3 regions of the Shinella sp. G-2 genome follow, and region 1 is predicted to be linked to each of the others. Evidence: riboswitches for the same ligand, from Rfam matches in the RefSeq annotation. Region 1 holds a riboswitch; each other region holds the start of a gene.

Region 1 (7,669 bases):
CGTCATCGTCAGCGTGCCGACGCTGCTCGCCGTCTGGCCCGTGCAGTAGCGAGGTCCGACTTTCCCTTGACGCGCCGGGCTGAATATGGTCTCACCCAGCCCAACGGAAAGCCTTTTCCCGCCGCCCAGCCGGCGCAAAACCGGGGCTTTTCCTCCCAAAGTGACGCCTTCGTGCCGGAAGCCTCCGGTGCGGGGCATATAACCATGTCAAGACGGGCCATATCATGAGCACTTCCGGAACCGCATCCGGCGTTCGCGTACGCATCGCACCCTCCCCGACCGGCGAGCCCCATGTCGGCACCGCCTATATCGCGCTGTTCAACTATCTCTTCGCGAAAAAGAACAACGGCACCTTCATCCTGCGCATCGAGGATACGGACGCCACGCGCTCGACGCCGGAGTTCGAGCAGAAGGTGCTGGACGCGCTGAAATGGTGCGGTCTCGAATGGTCGGAAGGTCCCGATATCGGCGGCCCCTATGGTCCCTATCGCCAGTCCGACCGCAAGGACATCTATCGTCCCTATGTCGACAAGATCGTCGCCAACGGCCACGGCTTCAAGTGTTTCTGCACGCCCGAGCGGCTGGAGCAGATGCGCGAGGCGCAGCGCGCCGCGGGCAAGCCGCCGAAGTATGACGGCCTCTGCCTCCATCTTTCCGCCGAGGAAGTGACGAAGCGCGTCGACGCCGGCGAGCCGCATGTCGTGCGCATGAAGATCCCGACCGAGGGCGCGTGCAAGTTCGTCGACGGCGTCTACGGTCCGGTCGAAATTCCGTGGGAAGCCGTCGACATGCAGGTCCTGCTCAAGGCCGACGGCATGCCGACCTATCACATGGCGAATGTGGTCGACGACCACATGATGAAGATCACCCATGTGGCGCGCGGCGAGGAATGGCTGGCCTCGGTGCCCAAGCATATCCTCATCTATCAATATCTCGGCCTCGAGCCGCCGGTCTTCATGCACCTGTCGCTGATGCGCAATCACGACAAGTCGAAACTGTCGAAACGCAAGAACCCGACCTCGATCTCCTATTATTCGGCGCTCGGCTACCTGCCCGAAGCGCTGATGAACTTCCTCGGCCTGTTCTTCATCCAGATATCCGAAGGCGAAGAACTGCTGACCATGGATCAGCTCGCCGAGAAGTTCGACCCGGAGAACCTGTCCAAGGCCGGCGCGATCTTCGACATCCAGAAGCTGGACTGGCTGAACGGCCGCTGGCTGCGCGAACAGCTGACCGAAGAGGACTTCATGCAGCGCGTGCTGGAATGGGCGATGGAGAACAACCGCATCCGTGACGGCCTCAGGCTGTCGCAGTCACGCATCGCCAAGCTCGGCGAACTGCCGGATCTCGCCGGCTTCCTGCTGAAATCCGATCTCGGCCTGACGCCGGAAGCCTTCGCCAAGGTGAAGTCGACGCCGGAGGAAATCCTCGAAGTGCTGAACCAGGTGCAGCCGGATCTCGAAAAGATGCCGGAATGGACCATCGAGAGCATCGAGGCGGAACTGCGCGCCAGCGCCGACCGGCTCGGCAAGAAGCTGAAGGTCGTGGTGGCCCCGCTCTTCGTTGCCGTTTCCGGCTCGTCGCGCTCGCTGCCGCTCTTCGACTCGATGGCCATCCTCGGCCGCTCCGTCGTGCGCCAGCGCCTGAAGGTCGCCGCGCAGGTGGTGGCCTCCATGGTCGGCAGCGGAAAGTAAGGAACGAACAAGAATGAACGACAAGACAGAAACCGCCCTCTCCTCCGACCCCACGGAAGTCCGCCGCCAGAAGCTCGGCCAGCTCCGCGAGACGATCGGCGACGTCTATCCGGCGCATTTCCACCGGACGATGACCAATGCGGAGCTTGCGGAAAAATACGAAGGCCTCGAGCCCGACACGGAGAGCGGCGACGTCGTGACCGTCGCCGGCCGCGTCTATTCCTCGCGCAACTCGGGCATGTTCATGGATATCCATGACGCCTCGGGCAAGATCCAGATCTTCAGCCACAAGGACACGACCCCGGAAGAGGCGCGCAACCTGCTGCCGATGATCGATATCGGCGACATCATCGGCGTCACCGGCGCCGTGCGCCGCACCAAGCGCGGCGAGCTGACCATCAACGCGCAGGAGATCGTCATGCTGACGAAGACCCTGCTGCCGATGCCCGAGAAGTGGCATGGCGTGGCGGATGTCGAAATCCGCTATCGCAAGCGCCACCTCGACATCATGACCAACGAGGAATCGAAGCTGCGCTTCCAGCAGCGTTCGAAGATCGTCTCCGGCATCCGCCGCTTCATGGAGAACGACGGCTTCATGGAAGTCGAGACGCCCATGCTGCACTCGGTCTATGGCGGCGCGACGGCCGAGCCCTTCAAGACGCACCACAACACGCTGAAGCTCGACATGTACCTGCGCATCGCGCCGGAACTGTTCCTCAAGCGCACGCTGGTCTCCGGGCTGACCGACAAGGTGTTCGAGATCAACCGCAACTTCCGCAATGAGGGCGTGTCGACCCGGCACAATCCCGAATTCACGATGATGGAGTGCTACTGGGCCTATGCCGACTACGAGGACATCATGGACCTCGTGGAGCGCCTCTTCGCCGAGCTGGCCGTGAAGATCCACGGCTCGACCGAGTTCGCCTATGGCGACAAGGAAATCTCCTTCAAGGGCCCGTTCAAGCGCGTTCCGATGCCCGATGCCGTCAAGGAAGCGACCGGCCTCGACTTCCTCGCGATGACGAGCGACGAGGAAGCCCGCGCCGCAGCCAAGGCCGCCGGCTTCGAAATCGAGAAGGACTGGACCTGGGGCGAATGCCTTGCCTTCATCTTCGAGGAAAAGGTCGAACCGACGCTGATCCAGCCGAGCCACGTCACGCATTTCCCGAAGGACATCTCGCCCTTCGCCAAGGAAGTGCCGGGCGAGCCGCGTCTCGTCGAGCGTTTCGAGACCTATTGCAACACCTGGGAACTGGGCAACGCCTTCTCCGAGCTCAACGACCCGGAAGAACAGCGCGCCCGCATGGTCGAGCAGCTCGAGCAGGCCCATGCCCGCGGCGAGAAGGCCAAGCAGCTCGATGACGAGTTCCTCGACGCCATCGACCAGGGCATGCCCCCGGCCGGCGGCCTCGGCATCGGCGTCGACCGCCTGATCATGCTGCTGACGAACGCCCCGTCGATCCGCGACGTCATCCTCTTCCCGGCGCGCCGGGCAAAGGCCGACTGAGGAGCCGGTGGGCCGACGCCCTCCGCGTCGAAGCGGGAAGCACCGGAACAATATCGAAGCCCCCGTCGCCGGCTGGCAACGGGGGCTTTCCTTTGTCTCACGCCTCGATCTGCACGTCCCCGATGGGACGCGAGCAGCAGGCGAGGATATAGCCTTCCTCGATCTCGTCATCGAGGATGCCGCCATTGTGGCGCATCTCCACCTCCCCCGAAATCTTCAGCACCCGGCAGGTGCCGCAGAGCCCCCCTTCGCAGGCAGCGCCGATGCGCACGCCGGCGGCGCGGGCGGTCTGCAGGATCGTCTGGCCGGGCGGGCACTTGGCGTCCTTGCCGGCCATGGTGAAGGTGACGGTCGAAACGGCGTTGGCATCGACCTCCTGCTCGCCGGCACCCGCACGGATGGCGATCTCTTCCGGCGCCGGCGCATTGGCCGGCTGGAAGCTTTCCTCGTGGTAGCGGTTCATGTCGAAGCCGCAGACCTTCAGCATGTCCTTGACGCCGCGCATGAACGGTTCCGGACCGCAGCAGAAGACGGTGCGCTCGCGGAAATCGGGCGCGAGCAGCGAGAGACGGGCCGCATCGATGCGGCCGCGCAGACCGTGCCAGCCGTCCCGCGGATTGTGGCCCTCCACGACGAAGCCGAGCGCGAGGTTCGGCATCTGGGCGGCGAGACATTCGAGTTCCGGCTTGAACAGCAGGTCCTCCGGCTTGCGGGCGCAGGAGACGAAGGCGACGTCCGACTGCGGCGCGCAATCGGACATCCAGCGCGTCATCGACATCATCGGCGTGACGCCCGAGCCGGCGGAAATGAATAGGTATTTTTCCGCCGGGTAGCGCACGAAGGAGAAGTCGCCGAGAGGCCCGAAGGCCTTCAGCGTCATGCCGGGTCGCAGATGCTCGAACATCCAGCGCGTGCCGATGGAGTTCTTCTGCGCCTTCACCGTGACGGCGACGGAGAAGGGCCGCGAGGGTGTCGAGGAGAGCGTATAGGTGCGCATGACCGGTTCGTCTGCCGAGACCGGCAGCTCCAGCGTGACGAACTGGCCCGGGAGGTAGCGGAACCAGTTCTTCTGGTCGGAGCGGAAGGTGAAGGTCATCACGTCGGCCGTTTCCACGGTGGCTGCAGTGCACTCCAGAAGATTGTGGCGGTCATGCCAGGGATGCAGCTCGTCGAAATGGCGGAATTGGCTGGCGATCGTCATGTCAGGCCACCCGCGAGAGCGGCGTCTTGGCGCCGTCGAGCCGTTCGACCATGAAATTGCAGTACCACTCGACGAACTGCATGACGCCGCCCTCGTCCTCCGGCGAATAGGGACCGGGCTGATAGGCCGGCGAACGGATGCCGAAGGCGTTTTCCTCGACGATGCGGCGGTCCTGGTTGTTGGTCTCGGTCCAGACATGGGTGAGCTCGTCGAGACGGTAGTCGACGCCTTCGACCGCATCCTTGTGGACCAGCCACTTGGTCGTGACCTGCGTCAGCTCGGGGCCGAGCGGCAGCACCCGGAAGGTTATGGCGTGGTCGGCGAGCACATGGTTCCAGGTCGTCGGATAGTGGAAGAGCAGCAGCGTGCCGATGCCGCTGTCCAGGACGTCATTGGAGAGCGGGCGCTGCACGGCGCGCGCGCCGGACATGGTGTAGCTCTCGGCGTCCTGGATGAGCGGCATGCGCGCGGCGCGGAACTGGCCGGTCGGCGACATCCTGAATTCGCTCGGCAGGCCCGCCGCCTCGCATTTCGCCCAGTGTTCGGCAATGACGGGATCGTCCTTGGCGCCCTGCACGCCCGTGGCGCTCGGCGCTTCCGGATAGGTGCGGCAGAGCTCGGGATGGTTGGCGGCGCAATGATAGCACTCGCGGTTGTTTTCCCAGACGAGCTTCCAGTTGCCCTTCTCGACGATCGTGCTTTCGAAGGCGACCTTGGTCTCGCCGAGGCGATGGCGGGCGAGATAGGGCTCGACCAGGGTGCGGAAGGCCGAGAAATCGGGCGCCTCTTCGGCAAGGCAGATGAAGATGTAGCCGCCGACGGTCTCGCAATGGATTGGCTTCAGGCCATGTTGCGTCCTGTCGAAATCCTCGGCCATGTGGCGGGCGAAGAGCAGCGAGCCGTCGAGTTCGTAGGTCCACTGGTGATAGGGACAGACGAGCTTGGCCGAGGTGCCCTTGTGCTGCGTGCAGACGCGCGAACCGCGGTGGCGGCAGGAATTGTGCAGCGCCCGCACGGTGCCGGAGCGGTCGCGGGTGATGACGACGGGATAATCGCCGACCTGCACGGTGAAGTAATTGCCGGCCTTCGGGATCTCGCAGTCATGGCCGATGAACAGCCAGTCGCGATACCAGATCGTCTCGAGGTCCAGCCTGTAATGGTCGGGATCGATGTAGAAGGCCTGCTCGAGGCTGTGGCCTTCACGGCGGTTCTTGAGCTTGCGGAGCACGTCGCTGCGGATATCCATGCCGGTCCTCACTGTCAAAATGGGGGATGAGGCGCACGGAGGAGACGGCATGCGGACGCGGACGGCCCGACAATGCACGCTTCCCAGCCGCCCGCCGCAGCCAGTCACGATCGTTTCTCCAGGCTGGTTTCCGGGCTGAGGAGCGTCCCTTGGGACCGTCGCGGCGCCTTCCCGGACATCCGTCCAGTGGCTTCCTGCCGCGTTTTCTCCAACACCGTTGCGGGGGCAGCGCCGGATTTCAACCGGCTTCCCAATTCTCCACCCCCTGACGGGAGCGGCACCTTGAGCGTCCTTATCTAAGCGCAAGAATCGGCGCGCGACATGCCAGAAAGCGACACGTCGCCCCAATTTGACGACAGTCAAAGACGGTGGAAACGAGGCCGCCGCAGGGCATAACAATGAAATATCAACGCCATAAAGGAATGACCCCGACGATAATCCATTCTTTCGGCACCCTCGTCCGGAACGAAGCACCTTGTCATATTGCGACCGTGCGGAGCGCCCCCGCGGAAATCGGGAATGCGGCGGAAAGGATTGCTTAACGACGTTTCCATAAACTTTACCGCGATCCGGGCGCGAGGATGGAGTGCCGAGGCGTGCAGCAGACGAAATTCCGATATTACGACGCCGTCGCCTACAAGCGAGCGAACCCGCCGAAATCCGCCGTGCACACCGAATTCCTGCGCACCGGCCGCATCGACCGTGGCGTGAGCTGGAGCCCGAGCGAGAAACGTTACCTCAGCTACCAGGACGTCGCCGAGCGCACCGGCCGCAAGCTGGAACGGGCCGGCAGCGTCACCCATGAACGCATCAACGGCTTCCACCAGTCCATCCAGTTTCCGAAGCTGATCTTCCACCGCACGCTCGCCGAGACGCCGCATCTCGGCTACTGCCACATCACGGTGGCGAATTCGCGCTTTGCGGAATTCGAGAATGTGCAATGGGCCTTCTACATGGCCAACTTCCTCGCCGAGATCGGCGACGAGGAACAGTTCTTCGCCGGCATTTCCCGCACGCCCGGCCGCATGTATTTCGCCGTTGCCATCGCGCCGACGGAGGAAGAAGGCCGCCTCAAGATCGACCGCAAGGTGCGCGGCAACGGCGTGATCTTCCGCACCGACGATCCGAAGCTCGCCATGAAGAACGTGCTGATGCTCGGCGCGCGCAACGAGGCGCTGCGCAAGATCATCCGCGCGCTCTAGCCCTTCGGCAACATCGCTGCTCGCCTTCACCGGAAGGGTTTACGCCCGGTACAGCATCCATTCCTTGCCGGCCGGCACCTCGTCGCCGCGGCCGTAGACCACGACCTGATCGCCGCCCCGGCCCTTGGCTTCCGCCAGCGCCCGCTCGCAGGCGGCGGCAAGGTCGAGCGCGCTGTCAGCGCTTTCCGACATGCAGACGCCGGCAGAGAGCGTCAGATGCCCGAGGTTCCGGCCCGTGCGCGGATCGCGCAGCGCCACCGTCTGGAAGGCGGCGCGCAGGAGATCGATGAGCCGCGTCACCTCGCTCTCGTCCGACGTCTGGAACAGGAAGCCGAAACGAAGACCGTCGAAGCGTACGGCAAGGTCGTTTGCCGGGAACGCCTGACGGATGAGGCCGCCGTAGAAGGTGACGAGATGGTCCGACAGGGCCTCGATCTGGCCCGACGAAAAGCGGCGTTCCGCGTCCACCTCCGCAACCGCGACACCGCACATCATCGGCAGTTCGGGATTGGCGTAGACGCGCGCGAGCGCCTTGTTGAAAGCGCGGCGATTGCCGAGCTTGGTTGGCGGATCGGTGAACTTCTGTGCCTCGAAGTCCGCCATCTCCTTCTGGATGCCGTCCATGACGGCCGATTGCGCCGCGACCTTCTCCGCCATTTCCGCAGTATGGCTGACGCGCAGTTCCGTCGCCCGCTGCAGGGCCTCCAGCGAACTGCCGAGCGCGCCGCCCGCCTCGCGGATGACCTGCGAGGCCTCGCCGATCAGGCGGCCGTAATCGTTGAGCGAGGAACGCTCCTGGCTCAGGAGGTCCATGAAGTT
Region 2 (7,669 bases), on a different contig from region 1:
GGCATTCCGATCTGCGAGGATATCTGGGGTGAACTCGGCGTCTGCGAGACGCTGGCCGAGAGCGGTGCGGAAATCCTGCTGTCGCCGAACGGCTCGCCCTATTATCGCGGCAAGGTCGATATCCGCCATCAGGTCGTGCTCAAGCAGGTCATCGAAACCGGCCTGCCGCTGCTCTATGCCAACCAGCTCGGCGGGCAGGACGAACTCGTCTTCGACGGCGCGAGCTTCGCCTTCAACGCCGACAAGTCGCTCGCCTTCCAGATGAGCCAGTTCGAGGAGACGATCGCGCTCGTCACCTGGAAGAAACATGGCGAGAGCTGGGTCTGCGACGGCGGGCCGATGTCGCGCATTCCGGAAAAGGAGGAGGCGGACTATCGCGCCTGCCTGCTCGGCTTCCGCGACTACGTCAACAAGAACAGTTTCAAGAACGTGGTGCTCGGGCTGTCCGGCGGCATCGACTCGGCGATCTGCGCCGCCATCGCGGTCGATGCGCTGGGCGAGGAGCGGGTGCGCTGCATCATGCTGCCCTATCGCTACACCTCGAAGGATTCCCTGAAGGACGCCGCCGACTGCGCCAGGCTGCTGGGCTGCCGCTATGACATCGTGCCGATCGAGGCGCCGGTGACGGGCTTCCTCTCCTCGCTGTCCGAGCTCTTCGAGGGCACGGAAGAGGGCATCACGGAAGAGAACCTGCAGAGCCGCACGCGCGGCACGATCCTGATGGCCGTCTCGAACAAGTTCGGCTCGATGGTGGTGACGACGGGCAACAAGTCGGAAATGTCGGTCGGCTACGCCACGCTCTACGGCGACATGAACGGCGGCTTCAATCCGATCAAGGACCTCTACAAGATGCAGGTCTACGCGATCTCGCGCTGGCGCAACGACCACGTTCCGCCGGGCGCGCTCGGCCCGTCCGGCCTGGTGATCCCGCAGAACATCATCGACAAGGCGCCGTCGGCGGAACTGCGTCCCAACCAGACCGACCAGGATTCGCTGCCGCCCTATCCCGTGCTCGACGACATCCTCGAATGCCTCGTGGAACAGGAGATGAGCACGGAGGAGATCGTCGCGCGCGGCCACGATGCGGCGACCGTGCACCGGGTCGAGCACCTGCTCTATATCGCCGAATACAAGCGCCGCCAGTCGGCCCCCGGCGTCAAGATCACCAAGAAGAACTTCGGCCGCGATCGCCGCTACCCCATCACCAACCGCTATCGGGACCGGGGATAGCATCGCGTTAACCTCCGCAAGCAAAAGGCGCATCCGGCGATTGCGACGGATGCGCCTTTTGTTACTGTCGAAGACAGTTTGCCGGAGTGTGACCAGGATGGAAAAGCGGATTGCTCTGTTTGTTGATGCGGAGAACCTTCCGTCGGCGTTGGCGTCCGAGATCGTCAGGCAAGCAGGACAGTACGGACTACTCGCGCAACGCCGTATATATGGCGACTTCTCCGGCGGTGGTCTTTCGGATTGGCTCAACGAGGCTCCACGTCATGCCTTCTCCGTTTTTCAGACGATCCGCGGTGCTGCCGGCAAGAATGGGGCTGATATAGCCCTGGTTATCGACGTCATGGACCGGCTTCATGCAAACGACGTCGACGTGTTCTGTCTGGCGACCTGTGACAGTGACTTCGCGCAATTGGCAATGCGGATACGACAGGATGGAAAAACTGTTGTCGGCATTGGCCTCAAGCATGCGGCTGCCACTTTCCGGGCTGCGTGTGATGTCTTCAATTTCTTGAGGTCGCCGGTAGAATCCGCCACTCAGACAGGAAACCAGCCAGTAGCACCCATGGCGTCGAGAGTGCTGAGTTCGGATCTGTCGCAAAGGGCTTTTGTCGCCGCGCCGCAGCTTGATGGCGGTTGGGTCGCATTGACCGACGTTATGAAGGCCTTGAAATCCTGCGACCCGAACTTCACGCTCCAATCATACGGCCATAGCAAGCTCAGCAAATTGCTCGCCGTTTCCGGCGTCGAATTGACCGCCGACAATCGGAAGGCACGATTGAAGACCCGGCAGTTGAAGAAGGTGATCGATAACGGCTAAGCTTCGGGGCTCTCACCATCCCGGCGGGCTGTGGTGAAATGTTGTCGGGGAAACTGGCAAGAGCTGCTTCAGCCGACGTGAGAAACGAGGAGTAATGGATTTGTCTTCCGTGGAGCCGAGCCAACCGATCTTCACGGAAGAGGAAATCCGGTTGATCCGACTGTGGTCGCTCAGCGACGTTTCTGCCGGGCGGCAGGTTTTTGCGCAGGTCGCCTATTTCGCGACGCCGGCCGTCTTCGGCCTCTACGGCCTTGCGACCGGCAGCCAGACGGTGCTGGGTGTCGCCTTCATCGCCGTCCTGCTGCTGCTGGCATGGGGCTTCGTGTCGACCTGGCGTGCGCAGAAGGCTTCGCTCCTGATGCAGTCGATCTTCCGCAAGCTCTCCGCCGGGTTGCCGGCCGGCGACGGAAAGCCGTGACCATGCGCAGCTCCGTCGAAATCCACGATATCGTCACCGGTGAGACGCGGGTCGTCTGGCAGACGGAGCGGCTGGTCGAGGCGCCGAATTTTTCCAGGGACGGGCGCTTTCTCGTCATCAATGGCGACGGGTTGCTCTACCGTCTTCCCCTCGATGGCGGCGAGCCGACCCGGATCGATACGGGCTTTGCCACGCGCTGCAACAACGACCACGGCCTGTCGCCGGATGGCCGCCTGCTGGCGATCAGCGACAAGGTCGAATTCGGCAAGTCGGCGATCTACGTGCTGCCTGCCGAAGGCGGCACGCCGCGACTGGTGACGGAAAACCTGCCGTCCTACTGGCACGGCTGGTCGCCGGACGGTGCGACGCTCGCCTATTGCGGCATCCGCGACGATCTCTTCGATATCTATACCATCCCCGTCGCCGGCGGCGCCGAGCGGCGGCTGACCTTCGGCGAAGGGCGCAACGACGGGCCGGATTATTCGGCGGATGGCGCGTGGATCTACTTCAACTCCAGCCGCACCGGGCGCATGCAGATCTGGCGGGTGCGGCCGGATGGCAGCGAGCCGACGCGCATCACCGACAGTCCCTATGGCGACTGGTTTGCGCATCCTTCGCCCGATGGCCGCAACCTCCTGGTCCTGTCCTATGACGGCGATGTCTTCGACCATCCGCGCGACCTCACCGTGCGGCTGCGGCTGATGGACATGGACGGCGGCAATGCGCGTGTGCTTTTCGAGCTTTTCGGCGGGCAGGGCACGATGAACGTGCCGAACTGGTCGCCGGACGGCCGGCAGTTCGCCTTCGTGCGTTACGCGCCCGCCTGAGCGAAATGACCGCGATTAAGCTTTCGCTCACCAGCCTGTTTAAGCGAATTTTGCCGTCTGTCCTCTAGCCTTCGTTCAACAATGCCCGGAAACGCGGGCAGGGGACGGCAGGCAGGGAAAAATGACGGGCAAGGCGGAACAGGGCCGCGCAAAGCGGCGACGCGGAGTGGGCATGGCGATCCGGGCGGCGGCCCTGATGATCGTCCTGCTGTTCGGCACCGCCAACTATCTGGTGCTCGACCACGCCATCGACCGGGCCGACAGTTTTGTCGCCGAGACGGAGCGCACGCTGGTGCGCAACGAATTCAGCCACCAGATCGACCAGGTCGTTCAATACCAGAGCCAGATCTCCTTCTGGGACAAGAGTTTTCAGGAGCTTGCCTTCGGCATGCCCGGCGACAGCTTCGTGCGCGACCAGTTGCGGGACTGGATGTGGGCGGACTTCGGCTTTTCCTGGATGATCTTCACCACGCCCGAGGGCGACAAGGTGCTCGGCGTGCATCGCGGTGAAAAGGTTTCCGACCGCAAGGCGCGCGAGAAGCTGCACTGGGTGAGCGACCTCACCAAGAAGGCCGAGCGGGCCTATTACGAGGCGCTGTCGCCCGACCGCGGCGGCTGGCAGGTGGCGGGCGCCAAGGAGGACCCGGACCTGCTGACGCCGGCGCTTCCCGAAATCCACGTTTCCGGCATGCGGCTCATCGACCGCGTCATGAGCATCGTCGTCGTGCAGGCCGTCGTGCCGAAGACGCTCTACATTCCCGCCAGCCGGCGCGAGCCGACGCTGCTCATCACCGTCAAGCCGGTCTCGCAGAAGATGCTGGCCAATTCCGAGCGGCGCCTCGGCGTGCACGGGCTCGGTTTCACGCCCATCGTCACCCAGGAGCCGGGGTTGCTGATGACGCCGGTCGGCGGCGATACCTACAATCCCATGGTCGCCTCCTGGCGGCCGAACATGCCGGGTTCCTTCGTCTGGCAGTCCGCGCTGATCCAGATCACCCTGTTCGTTCTGGTCTTTGCCGGCGTCATGCTTTTCGTCACGCTGCGCTTCTCGACGCTCGTGCGGGCGCTCCAGCGCAGCGAGGCGCAGAACGCCTTCCTCGCGCGGCACGATCCGCTGACAGGGCTGAAGAACCGCAGCGGCTTCGACGAGGATGTCCTGCGCGCCATCGGCCGGGGCGAGAACAAGCCGTTCACGATCCTCGCGCTCGACCTCGACCGGTTCAAGGCCGTCAACGACCGGCACGGCCACGCGGCCGGCGACGCCGTCCTGCAGGCCGTCGCCCGGCGGTTCTCCGAGCGCATCGGCGCGCGCGGCTGTGTGGCGCGTCTTGGCGGTGACGAGTTCTGCGTGCTGCTGACAGGTGCCTATGAACGCGAAAGCCTCCTGGAACTCGCCAACAGTCTCGTGCTCGATACGCAGGTACCCGTCGCCTATGACGGGCAGTTGCTGCTCATCGGCGGCAGCGCCGGCATCGCGCAATTCCCGGCCCATGGCAAATCGGTGCACGATGTCATGGTGATCGCCGACGCCGCGCTCTACGCCGCCAAGAACGGTGGGCGCAACCGCGCCGTCCATGCCGACGACATCGAGATCGACGGCGCGGAGGCCGCCCGCGCCGCCTGACATGGGGTGGGCTTGATCGCAGCGCCGAGCCGTGCGCATATCCTCCTTGTCAGGTGCCCGCTCTGCGGGAGAATCGGGAATCCGGTGCGGGTCCATGCCCAGGTCCGGAACGTGCCCAACGCTGTGACGGGGATGGCTCGCCCTAAAAGCTTGAATCGATTCAGGCTTTTGCCACTGGTTGTTCAACCGGGAAGGCAGGCGCTTGCCAGAGGAACCGAAGTCAGAAGACCGGCCTGACGAGATAGACCGAACCGCGCGGACGGCGGCAGGTTGTACGCATTGTTGGGGAGATGACGATGCGAACCGAACCGTTGGACCCTCTGGTCCGGGCGGGCGCCTTTCCGCAGGAGGAAAGGCAGGCCGTCTACCGCGCCATCGAAACGCGCCGCGATGTGCGCGACCAGTTTCTGCCCGATCCCTTGCCGGACGCGCTCGTCGCCCGCCTGCTGCAGGCGGCGCACAATGCGCCTTCCGTGGGCTTCATGCAGCCATGGAATTTCCTGCTGGTGCGCAGCGAAGAGACCCGGCGGGCGGCGCATGCCGCCTTCCTCAAGGCCAATGCCGAGGCGGCGGCGCTGTTTGCCGGCGAGCGGCAGGCGCAATACCGGGCGCTGAAGCTCGAGGGGATCCTGAAGGCGCCGCTGTCGATCTGCGTCACCTGCGATCCGACGCGTGGCGGCGCCGTCGTGCTGGGGCGCACCCACAATCCGCGCATGGATGTCTATTCCACGGTCTGTGCGGTGCAGAACCTCTGGCTTGCCGCGCGTGCGGAAGGGGTGGGCGTCGGCTGGGTCAGCATTTTCCACGACAGCGATATGCGCGCCATCCTCGGTATTCCCGCCCATGTCGAGATCGTCGCCTGGCTCTGCGTCGGCTTCGTCGACCAGCTCTATGCCGAACCGGAACTGGCGGTGAAGGGATGGCGGCAGCGCCTGCCGCTGGAGGAACTGGTTTACGAGGAGCGCTGGCCGGAGGGTGGCGCCGGCGTCAGTTGACGCCGGCATCGGCCGGGCGGCCGAGATCGATGGCGGTGGAGTTTTCCGGCAGGAAGAGCGGACCGACCGTGCGAACCTTGCTCTTCGTGGGGTCGTAGACGCGGTCTTCGATCCTTGCGGCCGGCTTGCTTTCCACCGCTTCCTTCTTCTTCGGCAGGGTCTCGATCGTGGTGATGGAACCGCTTTCCTCGTTCTCGCCGGTGCTGGCGGTCCGCGTGTCCTTGCCCTTGGCGGCCTTATCGCGCTTGATCATCTCCTGATAATAGGCAGCGAGGTTGCAGCCGCAGGCGCCTTCCTTTTTGGAAAGATCGCGCGTGCGATAGGCGAAGGCGTTCTTCAACTCGAAATAGGGCCGGCCGGAGACGGTGGACGTCATCTGCTCGGTCTCCTGACCATTGGTCATCGACTGGTAGAACAGCTCCGTCTGGGTTTCGGGGCACATCATCGCGCAGACCTTCTGGTCGCGGCGGAAATCGAGCGGCGTCGCGCCGGAGGAAATCGGGAAGAAGCCGCCGTCGCAGGTGCGCACGCAGACCGTGCGCAGGTTGCCATGGCCGGAATTGCCGCCGAGCGAGCGCAGTTGCAGCCTCTCGCTGCCGTCGGGCGCGGTGCCGAGCGGCAGGGTGCGTGTCTCGTCCAGCGTGCGCAGCGTTTCCGTCGCGGCGACGGGCATGACCTTTGCCTCCGCATCGCAGCCGTTGGTTTCCAACGCGGCGAGCAGGCGGTTTCGCCGGCCTTGCGAGGACGCGCCGCCGGCAAATTCCCGGCGCTTGCCGTCGAGAATGGTGAGATTGCGCTCCATCTTGCCGATGACGGCGGCAAGCGTTTCGCAGGCCGCGGCATTGACGCCGCCGACGACGATGATGCTGCCACCCGAGCAGCCGAGACGGCGCTGGTCGCTCTTGGCCTTGCGGAGCTGGATGTTCTGGCGCGCGATGGCGCCGGCATATTTGCGGGCGTTGGCGGTATCGACCACGATCTTCGGCTGGTTCGCGAGCTCCGCCTGGATGCGCTCGCAGATGCCCGCTAGCGCCGTGCCGCCGGCAAGAAGCATCGGCAGTCCGGCTGCAATGGCAAGGAGAAGACGGCCGCGTCTCTTCAAATCCCTCGATCCCTGATGGCGTTGAAACCGCCGGCAAAACCGGCCGGATATCGCCCTATCATAGGCCGCATGGGGGCGAGTGCAACGTGCTCCCGCATTTGTGATTAACGCGCTCGCCTTGCAACGGCCATGGTTCGCGCCTAGTGTCGGCCATCGTCAATGCCTGCAGGATGGTGCTTCATGGATTTCAACCCGACCGCAAACCGGCTTCGTTTTGTCATCGGGGAATTCCGTATCCATGCCGCATTCCATCACGCTTTCCAAAATCACGTGGTCCACGCCTGACGGGCACACGCTTCTTTCCAATCTCGACGTGACCTTCGGCCGCGAGCGCGCCGGCCTTGTCGGCCGCAACGGCGTCGGCAAGACGACGCTGCTGAAGCTCGTCACGGGCGATCTTGCCCCGCAAGCCGGCACCGTCACGGTGGACGGCACGCTCGGCCTCTTGCGCCAGAGCGTGCAGGTCGGCGCGCGCGAAACCATTTCCAGCCTGTTCGGTATCGCCGAGGCCCTTGCGATCCTTGCCCGCGCCGGGCGCGGTGAGGCGACCGCGGAGGACCTGGCCGAGGCCGACTGGACGCTGGAGACGCGTCTTGCCGCCGCGCTCGCCCGCGTCGGGCTGGAGGCGGAGGCCGAAACGCCGCTTGCCGCGCTCT
Region 3 (7,669 bases), on a different contig from region 1:
GTGCTCGGCGGCGGCGGCCATGCCGCCCTCGAACTGGTAATATTCGTCGCTATCGAGCAGGTCGTGCTCGCGGCTGTCCTGGTTCTGCACCACGGCCTGAAGGCTCTTCATGCGTGCCTCGAGCCGCTCGCGCATCGGCACGCCGTCGCCCGCCCCGTCATAGGCATGCGCGCCCCAGGCAAGCCAGGCCTCGGCAAGATCGCCGCGCTCGTTCCACAGGCCCTCGTCCATCATCGTCTGCAGGCCCGCGCCATAGCCGCCGGATTTCGCGCCGAAGATGCGGAAACCGGCCTGCCGGGCCGCGTCCTCCTCGGAAGCGCCTTTGGCGGCAAGCGCCCGTGCTTCGGCCCGCATGCGGGCGGCGATGGGATTGTCCGCATCGTCCTCGTCAAGCGCGCCGACGGCCCGCACGGCACGGTCGAACAGCGCGATCTGTTCGGGGAAGGCATCGCGGAAGAAGCCGGAGATCCGGAGCGTGACGTCGACGCGGGGATGGCGCAGCACGGCGGGCGGAATGATCTCGAAGCCGGTGACGCGGCGGGACGCCATGTCCCAGGTCGGCTTGACGCCGATCAGCGCCATGGCCTGGGCGATATCGTCGCCGCCGGTGCGCATGTTGGACGTGCCCCAGGCGGTGATGCCGAAGGAGGTCGGCCATTCGCCGTGATCCTGCGCATAGCGGGTGACGAGCAGTTCGGCGGATTTCCTGCCGAGTTCCCAGGCCGCCGGGGTCGGCACGGCGCGGCTGTCGACGGAATAGAAGTTGCGCCCGGTCGGCAGCACGTCCGGCCGCCCGCGCGTCGGCGCGCCGGAGGGGCCGGGTTCGATGAAGCGCCCGTCGAGGCCGCGCATCAGCGCCGCGATCTCCGCCGGACCGCAGGCGGCGATGGCGGGGCGAATGGTCGTGTCGATCGTATCGAGCACGACGCGCGTCCGCTGCCAGCTTTCCGGGCAGGCGAGCGAGCCATCCACCAGCCGTGCCGCCAGAAGCTCGATGCGCTCCACCGTATCGCCCTTGCTGCGCCAGGGCGCTTCGGACTGCGTGGCGAGAATGTCCGGACACGGGCCGGTCCAGGGATCGGAGGCAATGCAGTCGAGCGGGTCGAAGACGAACCGTGTGCTCCTCTCCTCCGGCCTGCCGGCCATCTCCCCCTCAGGGGGGGAGAGCGGCAGGGCAGAGGAGCGGCCATCGCTTCCCAGCACGTCCAGTGCAATCGCCCGCTGCAGGCTCGCCTCGCCGCCTTCGCCAAGGCCGCGCGGCACGCGCGCCAGGGCCAGCGTCAGGTCGGTGAGAAGCCGGCCCTCGGGCGAGACGCCGAAGACATGCAGGCCGTCGCGGATCTGCATTTCCTTGAGGTCGCAGAGATAGGCGTCGAGCTTCTGCAGCGCCGTTTCCTCGCCGTCGGACTTGGCGATGCCCGCGTCCCGGTCGAGGCCGATATCGCGCACGAGATCGAGGATCTGCTTCGACAGCAGCTTGATGCGACGCGGGTCACCGCCGGAGGCATCGTAATATTCGTCGACCAGCGCTTCGAGGTCCTTCAGCGGGCCGTAGGTCTCGGCGCGCGTCAAGGGCGGCGTCAGGTGGTCGATGATGACGGCGGCAGAGCGGCGCTTGGCCTGCGTGCCCTCGCCCGGATCGTTGACGATGAAGGGATAGAGGTGCGGCACGGGGCCGAACACGGCTTCGGGATAGCAGGTTTCCGACAGGGCCAGCGCCTTGCCCGGCAGCCATTCGAGATTGCCATGCTTGCCCATATGCACGATGGCATGGGCGCCGTAATGCGCACGGAGGAAGGCGTAGAAGGCAAGATAGCCGTGCGGCGGCACGAGGTCCGGCGAATGGTAGGTGTCCTTCGGATCGATATTGTAGCCGCGCGCCGGCTGGATGCCGACCAGCGTCTCGCCGAAACGGGCGAGCGGCAGGGCGAAGACATCGCCCGCGACGAAGGGATCGTCTTCCGGCCTGCCCCAGCGTGCCGTCACCTCATCCTGAATCGCCTTCGGAAGCGTAGAGAAGAAGGCCTTGTAATCCTTGAGGGAAAGCGTCTCGCGGATTTCCCGGCCGTCGTTTGCGGCATTGGTCGGACCGGCCATCAGATGAGCGATCAGCGCGTCGCCGTCCTCCGGCAGGTCGCAGACACGATAGTTCTCCGCCGCCATGGCGCGCAGGACTTCCATCGTGCCGGCCGGCGTGTCGAGGCCGACGCCGTTGCCGAGGCGGCCATCACGGTTCGGATAGTTCGCCATGACGACGGCGATGCGTCGCTCGACCGGGGACGCACGGCGAAGCCGCGCCCAGCCGCCGGCAAGGCGCGCGGAAAAGCGGATACGGTCCTCGACGGGATCGAGGCTGACGATGTTCGTCTCCACGCCCTCGTCATAGCGCGCGGCGGCCTTGAAGGAGACGGCGCGGGCAAGCACGCGCCCGTCGACTTCCGGCAGGGAGACGTTCATGCCGAGGTCGCGCGCCGTCAGCCCCTGGCCCGACGCCGCCCAGGCCTCGCGCGAGGTGCCGGAGAAGATGATCTGCAGCACCGGCGCCCCGGTTTCGTCCAGCACGGTCGGCTTGCGGCCGGCGCCAGGCGCCGAGACGGCAAAGCTCGTGGCATTCAGCACGACCTCGGGCCAGATGTCTGCGAAGGCGGCGCGCACGATCTCGATGGAGGCCGGGTCCTTGAGGCTGGAGACGAAGAGCGGCAGGGCGCGCACGCCCTCGGCGGCCAGCGCCTCGATCAGCATTTCGACGGGGCGCGTCTCGCCGCTCTGGACATAGGCGCGATAGAAGCAGAGGGCGGCGGTTGGGGATTGCGCGGCTGGAACGGCCTCTTCTGCCAGCTGCCGCCATGTCTCGATATCGATGACGCCGCGCCCCGGCCACCAGATGCCGGCCTTGTCCAGCGGCGTCGCGGCCGCCGGCTTTTCGCCGCCGAAGACCAGCGCATCGGCATGGGCAAGGAAGCGGTCGGCGTTTTCCGCCCCGCCTTCGTTGAGATAGGCCCAGAGACGCTCGCGGTCTTGCGCGTCGATGCGGTTGAACGGCAGAAGGCCCTCGTCCGGACGGTCGTCGCCGGGAAGCGCCACGAGCATGATGCCGTTTGTCGCCGCCGTCGCCAGCAGGGCCTCCAGCACGTAGCGGAAGTAGCTCGCACCGCCGAGGGCGCGAATGACGATGAGCCTGGCGTGGCGAACCGTGCGCTCGACATAGGTATCGACCGACATCGGATGCGACAGGGTGGCAAGGCTGGCAAGGCGCAGGCGCGTCTTCGCGCCGCGCGCGCGGTGCGCGGCGGCGATGGCGGCAAGTTCCGTGTCGGCAGCCGAGAGAAACAGCACGTCGCCCGGCGTCTGGCCGAGGTCGATCGCCTCCTTGCCGTCGGCGATGGTGCCCTTCTGGGCTAGCAGGAGATGCATGCAGCGCCTCCCCTTTCATGGCGTGCCGTGCCGGTGGAGCGGGAATGCCCCAGCCCCGCACGATGCCCCGAAGAGAAGAACCGCCGCATGCTCATGCCGAAATCACACGGCCGCTGCGATGGCGGCGCGCACGGCCGCTTCGTCCATGTCGTGCAGGCCGATGACGACGAGGCGGGTGCCGCGCGTTTCGCCGGCCGCCCAGGCGCGCTCGAAATAGTGATCGATGCGGGTGCCGACGGCCTGGATGAGCAGGCGCAGCGGCTTGCCGGGCACGTCGGCGAAACCCTTCAGGCGCAGCACGTCATGCGCGGCGATGACGCCCTTCAGGCGCTCGATGAAGGCGGCCGGATCGGCGACGGCAGGCAGTTCGACGACGAAGCTGTCGAACTCGTCGTGATCGTGCTCTTCGCCGTTTTCATGCTCCAGTTCGTGATGCGACTTGCGGTTGGCGATGTCGTCCTCGGTGCCGACGCCGAGGCCGAGCAGCACGGCGGCGGCGACTTCGCCGTTCTTCGCCTCGATCATCGACGGCTTGCGGGCGATGCGGGAAGCAACCTCGTCGCGCACGGTCTGAAGGCCGGCGGCGTCGATAAGGTCGGTCTTGTTGAGAACGATGAGGTCGGCGGCGGTGAGCTGGTCCTCGAACAGTTCCTCCAGGGGGCTTTGATGGTCGAGGTTCTCGTCCTCGACGCGCAGCGCGTCCACCTTGTCATGGTCGTCGGCAAAGCGGCCGGCGGCGACGGCGGCGCTGTCCACCACGGTGATGACGCCATCGACCGTCACCTGCGTCTTGATTTCCGGCCAGTTGAAGGCGGCGACGAGCGGCTGCGGCAGGGCAAGGCCGGAGGTCTCGATGACGATATGGTCCGGACGGTTCTCCCGCTCCAGGAGTTTCGACATGGTCGGAATGAAATCGTCGGCGACGGTGCAGCAGATGCAGCCGTTGGTGAGCTCGATGATATCGTCCTCGCTGCAGGCTTCCGCGCCGCAGCCCTTCAGCACGTCGCCATCGACGCCGAGGTCGCCGAATTCGTTGATGATGAGCGCGATGCGCTTGCCGCCGGCGTTCTGCAGCAGGTTGCGGATCATCGTCGTCTTGCCCGCACCGAGGAAGCCGGTGATGACGGTGGCGGGGATTTTCTGTTGCAGCATGGCTCAACCCTTCATTTTCAGCGGCAGTCCGGCCGCGATAAAATAGACTTCCGGTACGAGGGCCGCCACCTTCTGGTGCAGCCGCCCGGCATGGTCGCGAAATTCGCGCGCCATGCGATTTTCCGGCACGATGCCGAGGCCGACCTCGTTCGACACGAAGACCAGACGGCCGGGGGCGTCCTTGATGGCCCGCAAGAGACCCTCGAATTCCCGCGCGATGTCGCGCTCCTCCAGCATCAGGTTCGTGACCCAGAGCGTCAGGCAATCGATCAGGACCGCGCGGTCCTCGCGTGCCACATCGGCGATGCGTTCGGCCAGCGCAAGCGGTTCCTCGTGCGTTTCCCAGCCTTTTCCGCGATCCTCCCGGTGTTTGGCGATGCGCTGTCGCATCTCCTCGTCCCAGGCCCGGCCGGTGGCGATGTAATGACGCGAAAGGCCGGTCTCGGCGACCAGCCCCTCGGCGAAAGCGGATTTTCCGGAACGCGCACCGCCCAGAACCAGGACGGCTCCGGGCGATGTCGTGATCATATCAGGCAGCCTTGGCGATCTTCTCGTTGGCAAAACCCAGCGAAAGGCCGAGCACGATCCAGAAGAACAGCGTCGTGGCAAGCGCGGCGACGGCAAATTCCGCGCCGAGAACGGCAGGAACGTTGCTGGAAATGTCGCTCGGCTGCGGCGCACCATAGACCTGGGGCGCGGCAATCAGCACGATGCCGGCGATCTTGGCGACGATATTCGGCTTGAGGACCAGGAGATAGAGGCCCCCGGCCGACAGGGCGACGGTCGCGACCCACCAGATCTGGCGCTGGGTGAGATCGGCGGCCGGGAAGCCCGGCAGTTCCGGCGGCAGGCCGATGGCCGGCAGCATATGTACGGCAAGCCAGCCCGCAGCGCCCCACAGCGCCCCGTTCGCAACCGTGATCGGATGGCCCGAAACGAGGCTGAAACCGGCGAGCAGCAGCGCGAAGCCGGCGCCCGTCACGAGATTGGCCATGAGCGTGCCGGAGAAGCGGCTCATGCCGAACATGATGCCACCCTCTTCGTGATTCTCGCCCTCATGGGCATAGGCCACGGAAACCGGCGACAGATAGGCGGCGACGTTAAGGATGGCGGCGCCGAGCGAGGAATGCTCCTGCGTCTGCGCGGCGTCGTCGGTCGCGGGCGTGGTGCCCTCGCCTGCCGGCGCGGCTTCGCCTTCGAACTCTTCGGCGTGCAGAATCAACGGCACGACTCGGGCCTCCTGGGCGGCTGTCATGAGCACGCCGGAGAACAGCCCGGCCACCAGGGCGGCCAGGAGATAACGAACGATCATGTCAGGAGCTCCTTAGTGGCAGGGGAAGCCGTAGGAGTGACGCGTATCGTGTGCCGTGTCGTGCAGGACGGCCGAATTCGCAAGACCAGCGCCGAACACGAGGAAGGCGCCGATGAGGAGAGCGAAAACGCCGGCGACGAGACGATCGTTGGCGGAAAGGGTAACAGAAGACGTAGCGGAAACAGCCATGACAACCTCCGTGCAGGCAGTGGGGAAACCTCCCCAGGTCGGGCGATATGCCCTCATCGGTTGGCAGGTCTCCTGGCTCGCAGCGTCCGGTGCTCGGCACCTGCGGGTCGCCCTCGCCTTCCCGGGCCGCGGCATTGCGAAAGGTGGACGATTCGTAGATCGAGAGGCGTCCGGCCTTGGTTTATCGCAATGCCACCCAGTGGCTTTTCCGGCCGGTTGTCAGCCTGCGGGTTGCGGCACGATTGCCTCCTCCCAAGCCTTCCTCCTGCCGGATGGGCGTCCCTCGCTACTCTACAGTCGCGGGGTCGGCCGTGATTGCAGCGCCCTAATTGGGTCCACCGCGTCACATTCCCATTTACTCCCCAGTCCGTTTCCGGACCAAGGAACCATCCAATACTAGGGATGATTATGCTTCTGCCCCCGACAAGTCAATCGACCGGCAGCGCCATCACCTGTGCTGAAACCGTCGTCCAGCCGTCGCAATCGCAATGACCCGGCTCAATAGCCGGGAATGATCACCACACCGCCCTGGCCGTTGTAATAGTTCTCGTCGCGATAGTACGGGCCGTCGTAATAGCCGTCGACGGGACCCTCAAGCACGTCGTAGTCACGCTCGTAGCGGCGCTGGCGATGCTGACGGGCCTCGGCATATTGCGCGGCATCCCGCAACGCGCGGTATTGCTGGCGCGAGAGATAGCCGTCGGCGCGGTACCCGGACGATCCCTGCCAGGCGGCGATCGCCGAGCGGGTGCGCGGGCCGAAGACGCCGTCCGCGCCATAGGTGTTGAAGCCGAGCATGCTCAGCCAGCGCTGCGCCTCGGCCCGCATGACGCGGCCGAGATAGGCTTCGCGCGGATCGACGACCGGCTCTTCGGCAGTCTTGCGTTCGGTTTCGGCCGTGGCCGGCGTTTCCGCTTCCGCTTCAGCATCGGTTTCCTGCTTCGGCTTGGCGACGGTGGCAAGGGCGGCGAGACGTGTGCGGGCCTCCTTGACGTACCGGCCGTTCGGATACTGGGCGATATAGGCGCGGTAGGCCTTCTCCGAGCCGGCGAGCACCGCCTTCTGGAAGGTCTCTTCCTCCTGCTTGTCCACGACGGTCCCGTCGACGGCAAGGCCGCGATTGTCCTTCACCGTGCCCTGGGCCTCGCCCGACGCGGTGACGGCTTCGCCGGCCTGCTTCTTGGCGGCTTCAGCCTCTTGCGCACGCTTCTCCGCTTCCTTGGCCAGACGGGCGGCTTCCGAGGCCTTCGCCTCGGCATCCGCCGCAGCCTTGGCGGCCTCGGCCTTCAGCCGCTCGACTTCCGCAGCCTTTTCCTCGGCGAGCTTGCGGGCCGCGGCGGCTTCCTCTTCTATCCGCGCCTTCTCGGCAGCAGCGGCCTTCTCCGCCTCGATACGCTTGGCTTCAGCTTCGCGGCGGGCAAGCGCCTCCTGCTCGGCGCGCGCCTTCTCGGCGGCGGCCGCTTCCTCGGCCTTCTTGCGGTCGGTCTCCGCCTTCAGGCGGGCGGCTTCCTCCGCCTTGGCCTTTTCGGCGGCGGCATCGGCTTCAGCCTTCAGGCGCGCCGCCTCGGCGGCCTGCTTCTTGTCCGCCTCCGCTTTGAGGCG

The links. Region 1 has a riboswitch for cobalamin ahead of V8U06_RS06855 (aromatic ring-hydroxylating oxygenase subunit alpha). Riboswitches for the same ligand answer to the same signal wherever they lie in the genome.
Region 2: another riboswitch for cobalamin. It lies ahead of bluB (5,6-dimethylbenzimidazole synthase); the one in region 1 lies ahead of V8U06_RS06855 (aromatic ring-hydroxylating oxygenase subunit alpha).
Region 3: another riboswitch for cobalamin. It lies ahead of V8U06_RS02640 (CbtB domain-containing protein); the one in region 1 lies ahead of V8U06_RS06855 (aromatic ring-hydroxylating oxygenase subunit alpha).

The regions. Positions count from the first base shown of each region.
Region 1 is NZ_JBBEYH010000003.1:60,446-68,114, reverse strand. It holds gene V8U06_RS06875 (SLC13 family permease) at 1-49, shown strand, start outside; gene gltX (glutamate--tRNA ligase) at 225-1,694, shown strand; gene lysS (lysine--tRNA ligase) at 1,708-3,201, shown strand; gene V8U06_RS06860 (hybrid-cluster NAD(P)-dependent oxidoreductase) at 3,299-4,402, opposite strand; gene V8U06_RS06855 (aromatic ring-hydroxylating oxygenase subunit alpha) at 4,404-5,648, opposite strand; cobalamin riboswitch at 5,753-5,948, opposite strand; gene V8U06_RS06850 (DUF6656 family protein) at 6,245-6,850, shown strand; gene V8U06_RS06845 (diguanylate cyclase domain-containing protein) at 6,890-7,669, opposite strand, start outside.
Region 2 is NZ_JBBEYH010000001.1:646,868-654,536, forward strand. It holds gene V8U06_RS03250 (NAD+ synthase) at 1-1,230, shown strand, start outside; gene V8U06_RS03255 (NYN domain-containing protein) at 1,328-2,047, shown strand; gene V8U06_RS03260 (hypothetical protein) at 2,142-2,465, shown strand; gene V8U06_RS03265 (TolB family protein) at 2,468-3,292, shown strand; gene V8U06_RS03270 (GGDEF domain-containing protein) at 3,465-4,916, shown strand; cobalamin riboswitch at 4,951-5,167, shown strand; gene bluB (5,6-dimethylbenzimidazole synthase) at 5,213-5,911, shown strand; gene V8U06_RS03280 (DUF2865 domain-containing protein) at 5,904-7,013, opposite strand; gene V8U06_RS03285 (ABC-F family ATP-binding cassette domain-containing protein) at 7,252-7,669, shown strand, end outside.
Region 3 is NZ_JBBEYH010000001.1:520,530-528,198, reverse strand. It holds gene cobN (cobaltochelatase subunit CobN) at 1-3,414, opposite strand, end outside; gene cobW (cobalamin biosynthesis protein CobW) at 3,517-4,566, opposite strand; gene cobU (bifunctional adenosylcobinamide kinase/adenosylcobinamide-phosphate guanylyltransferase) at 4,570-5,094, opposite strand; gene V8U06_RS02645 (CbtA family protein) at 5,096-5,878, opposite strand; gene V8U06_RS02640 (CbtB domain-containing protein) at 5,891-6,067, opposite strand; cobalamin riboswitch at 6,113-6,473, opposite strand; gene V8U06_RS02635 (peptidoglycan-binding domain-containing protein) at 6,566-7,669, opposite strand, start outside.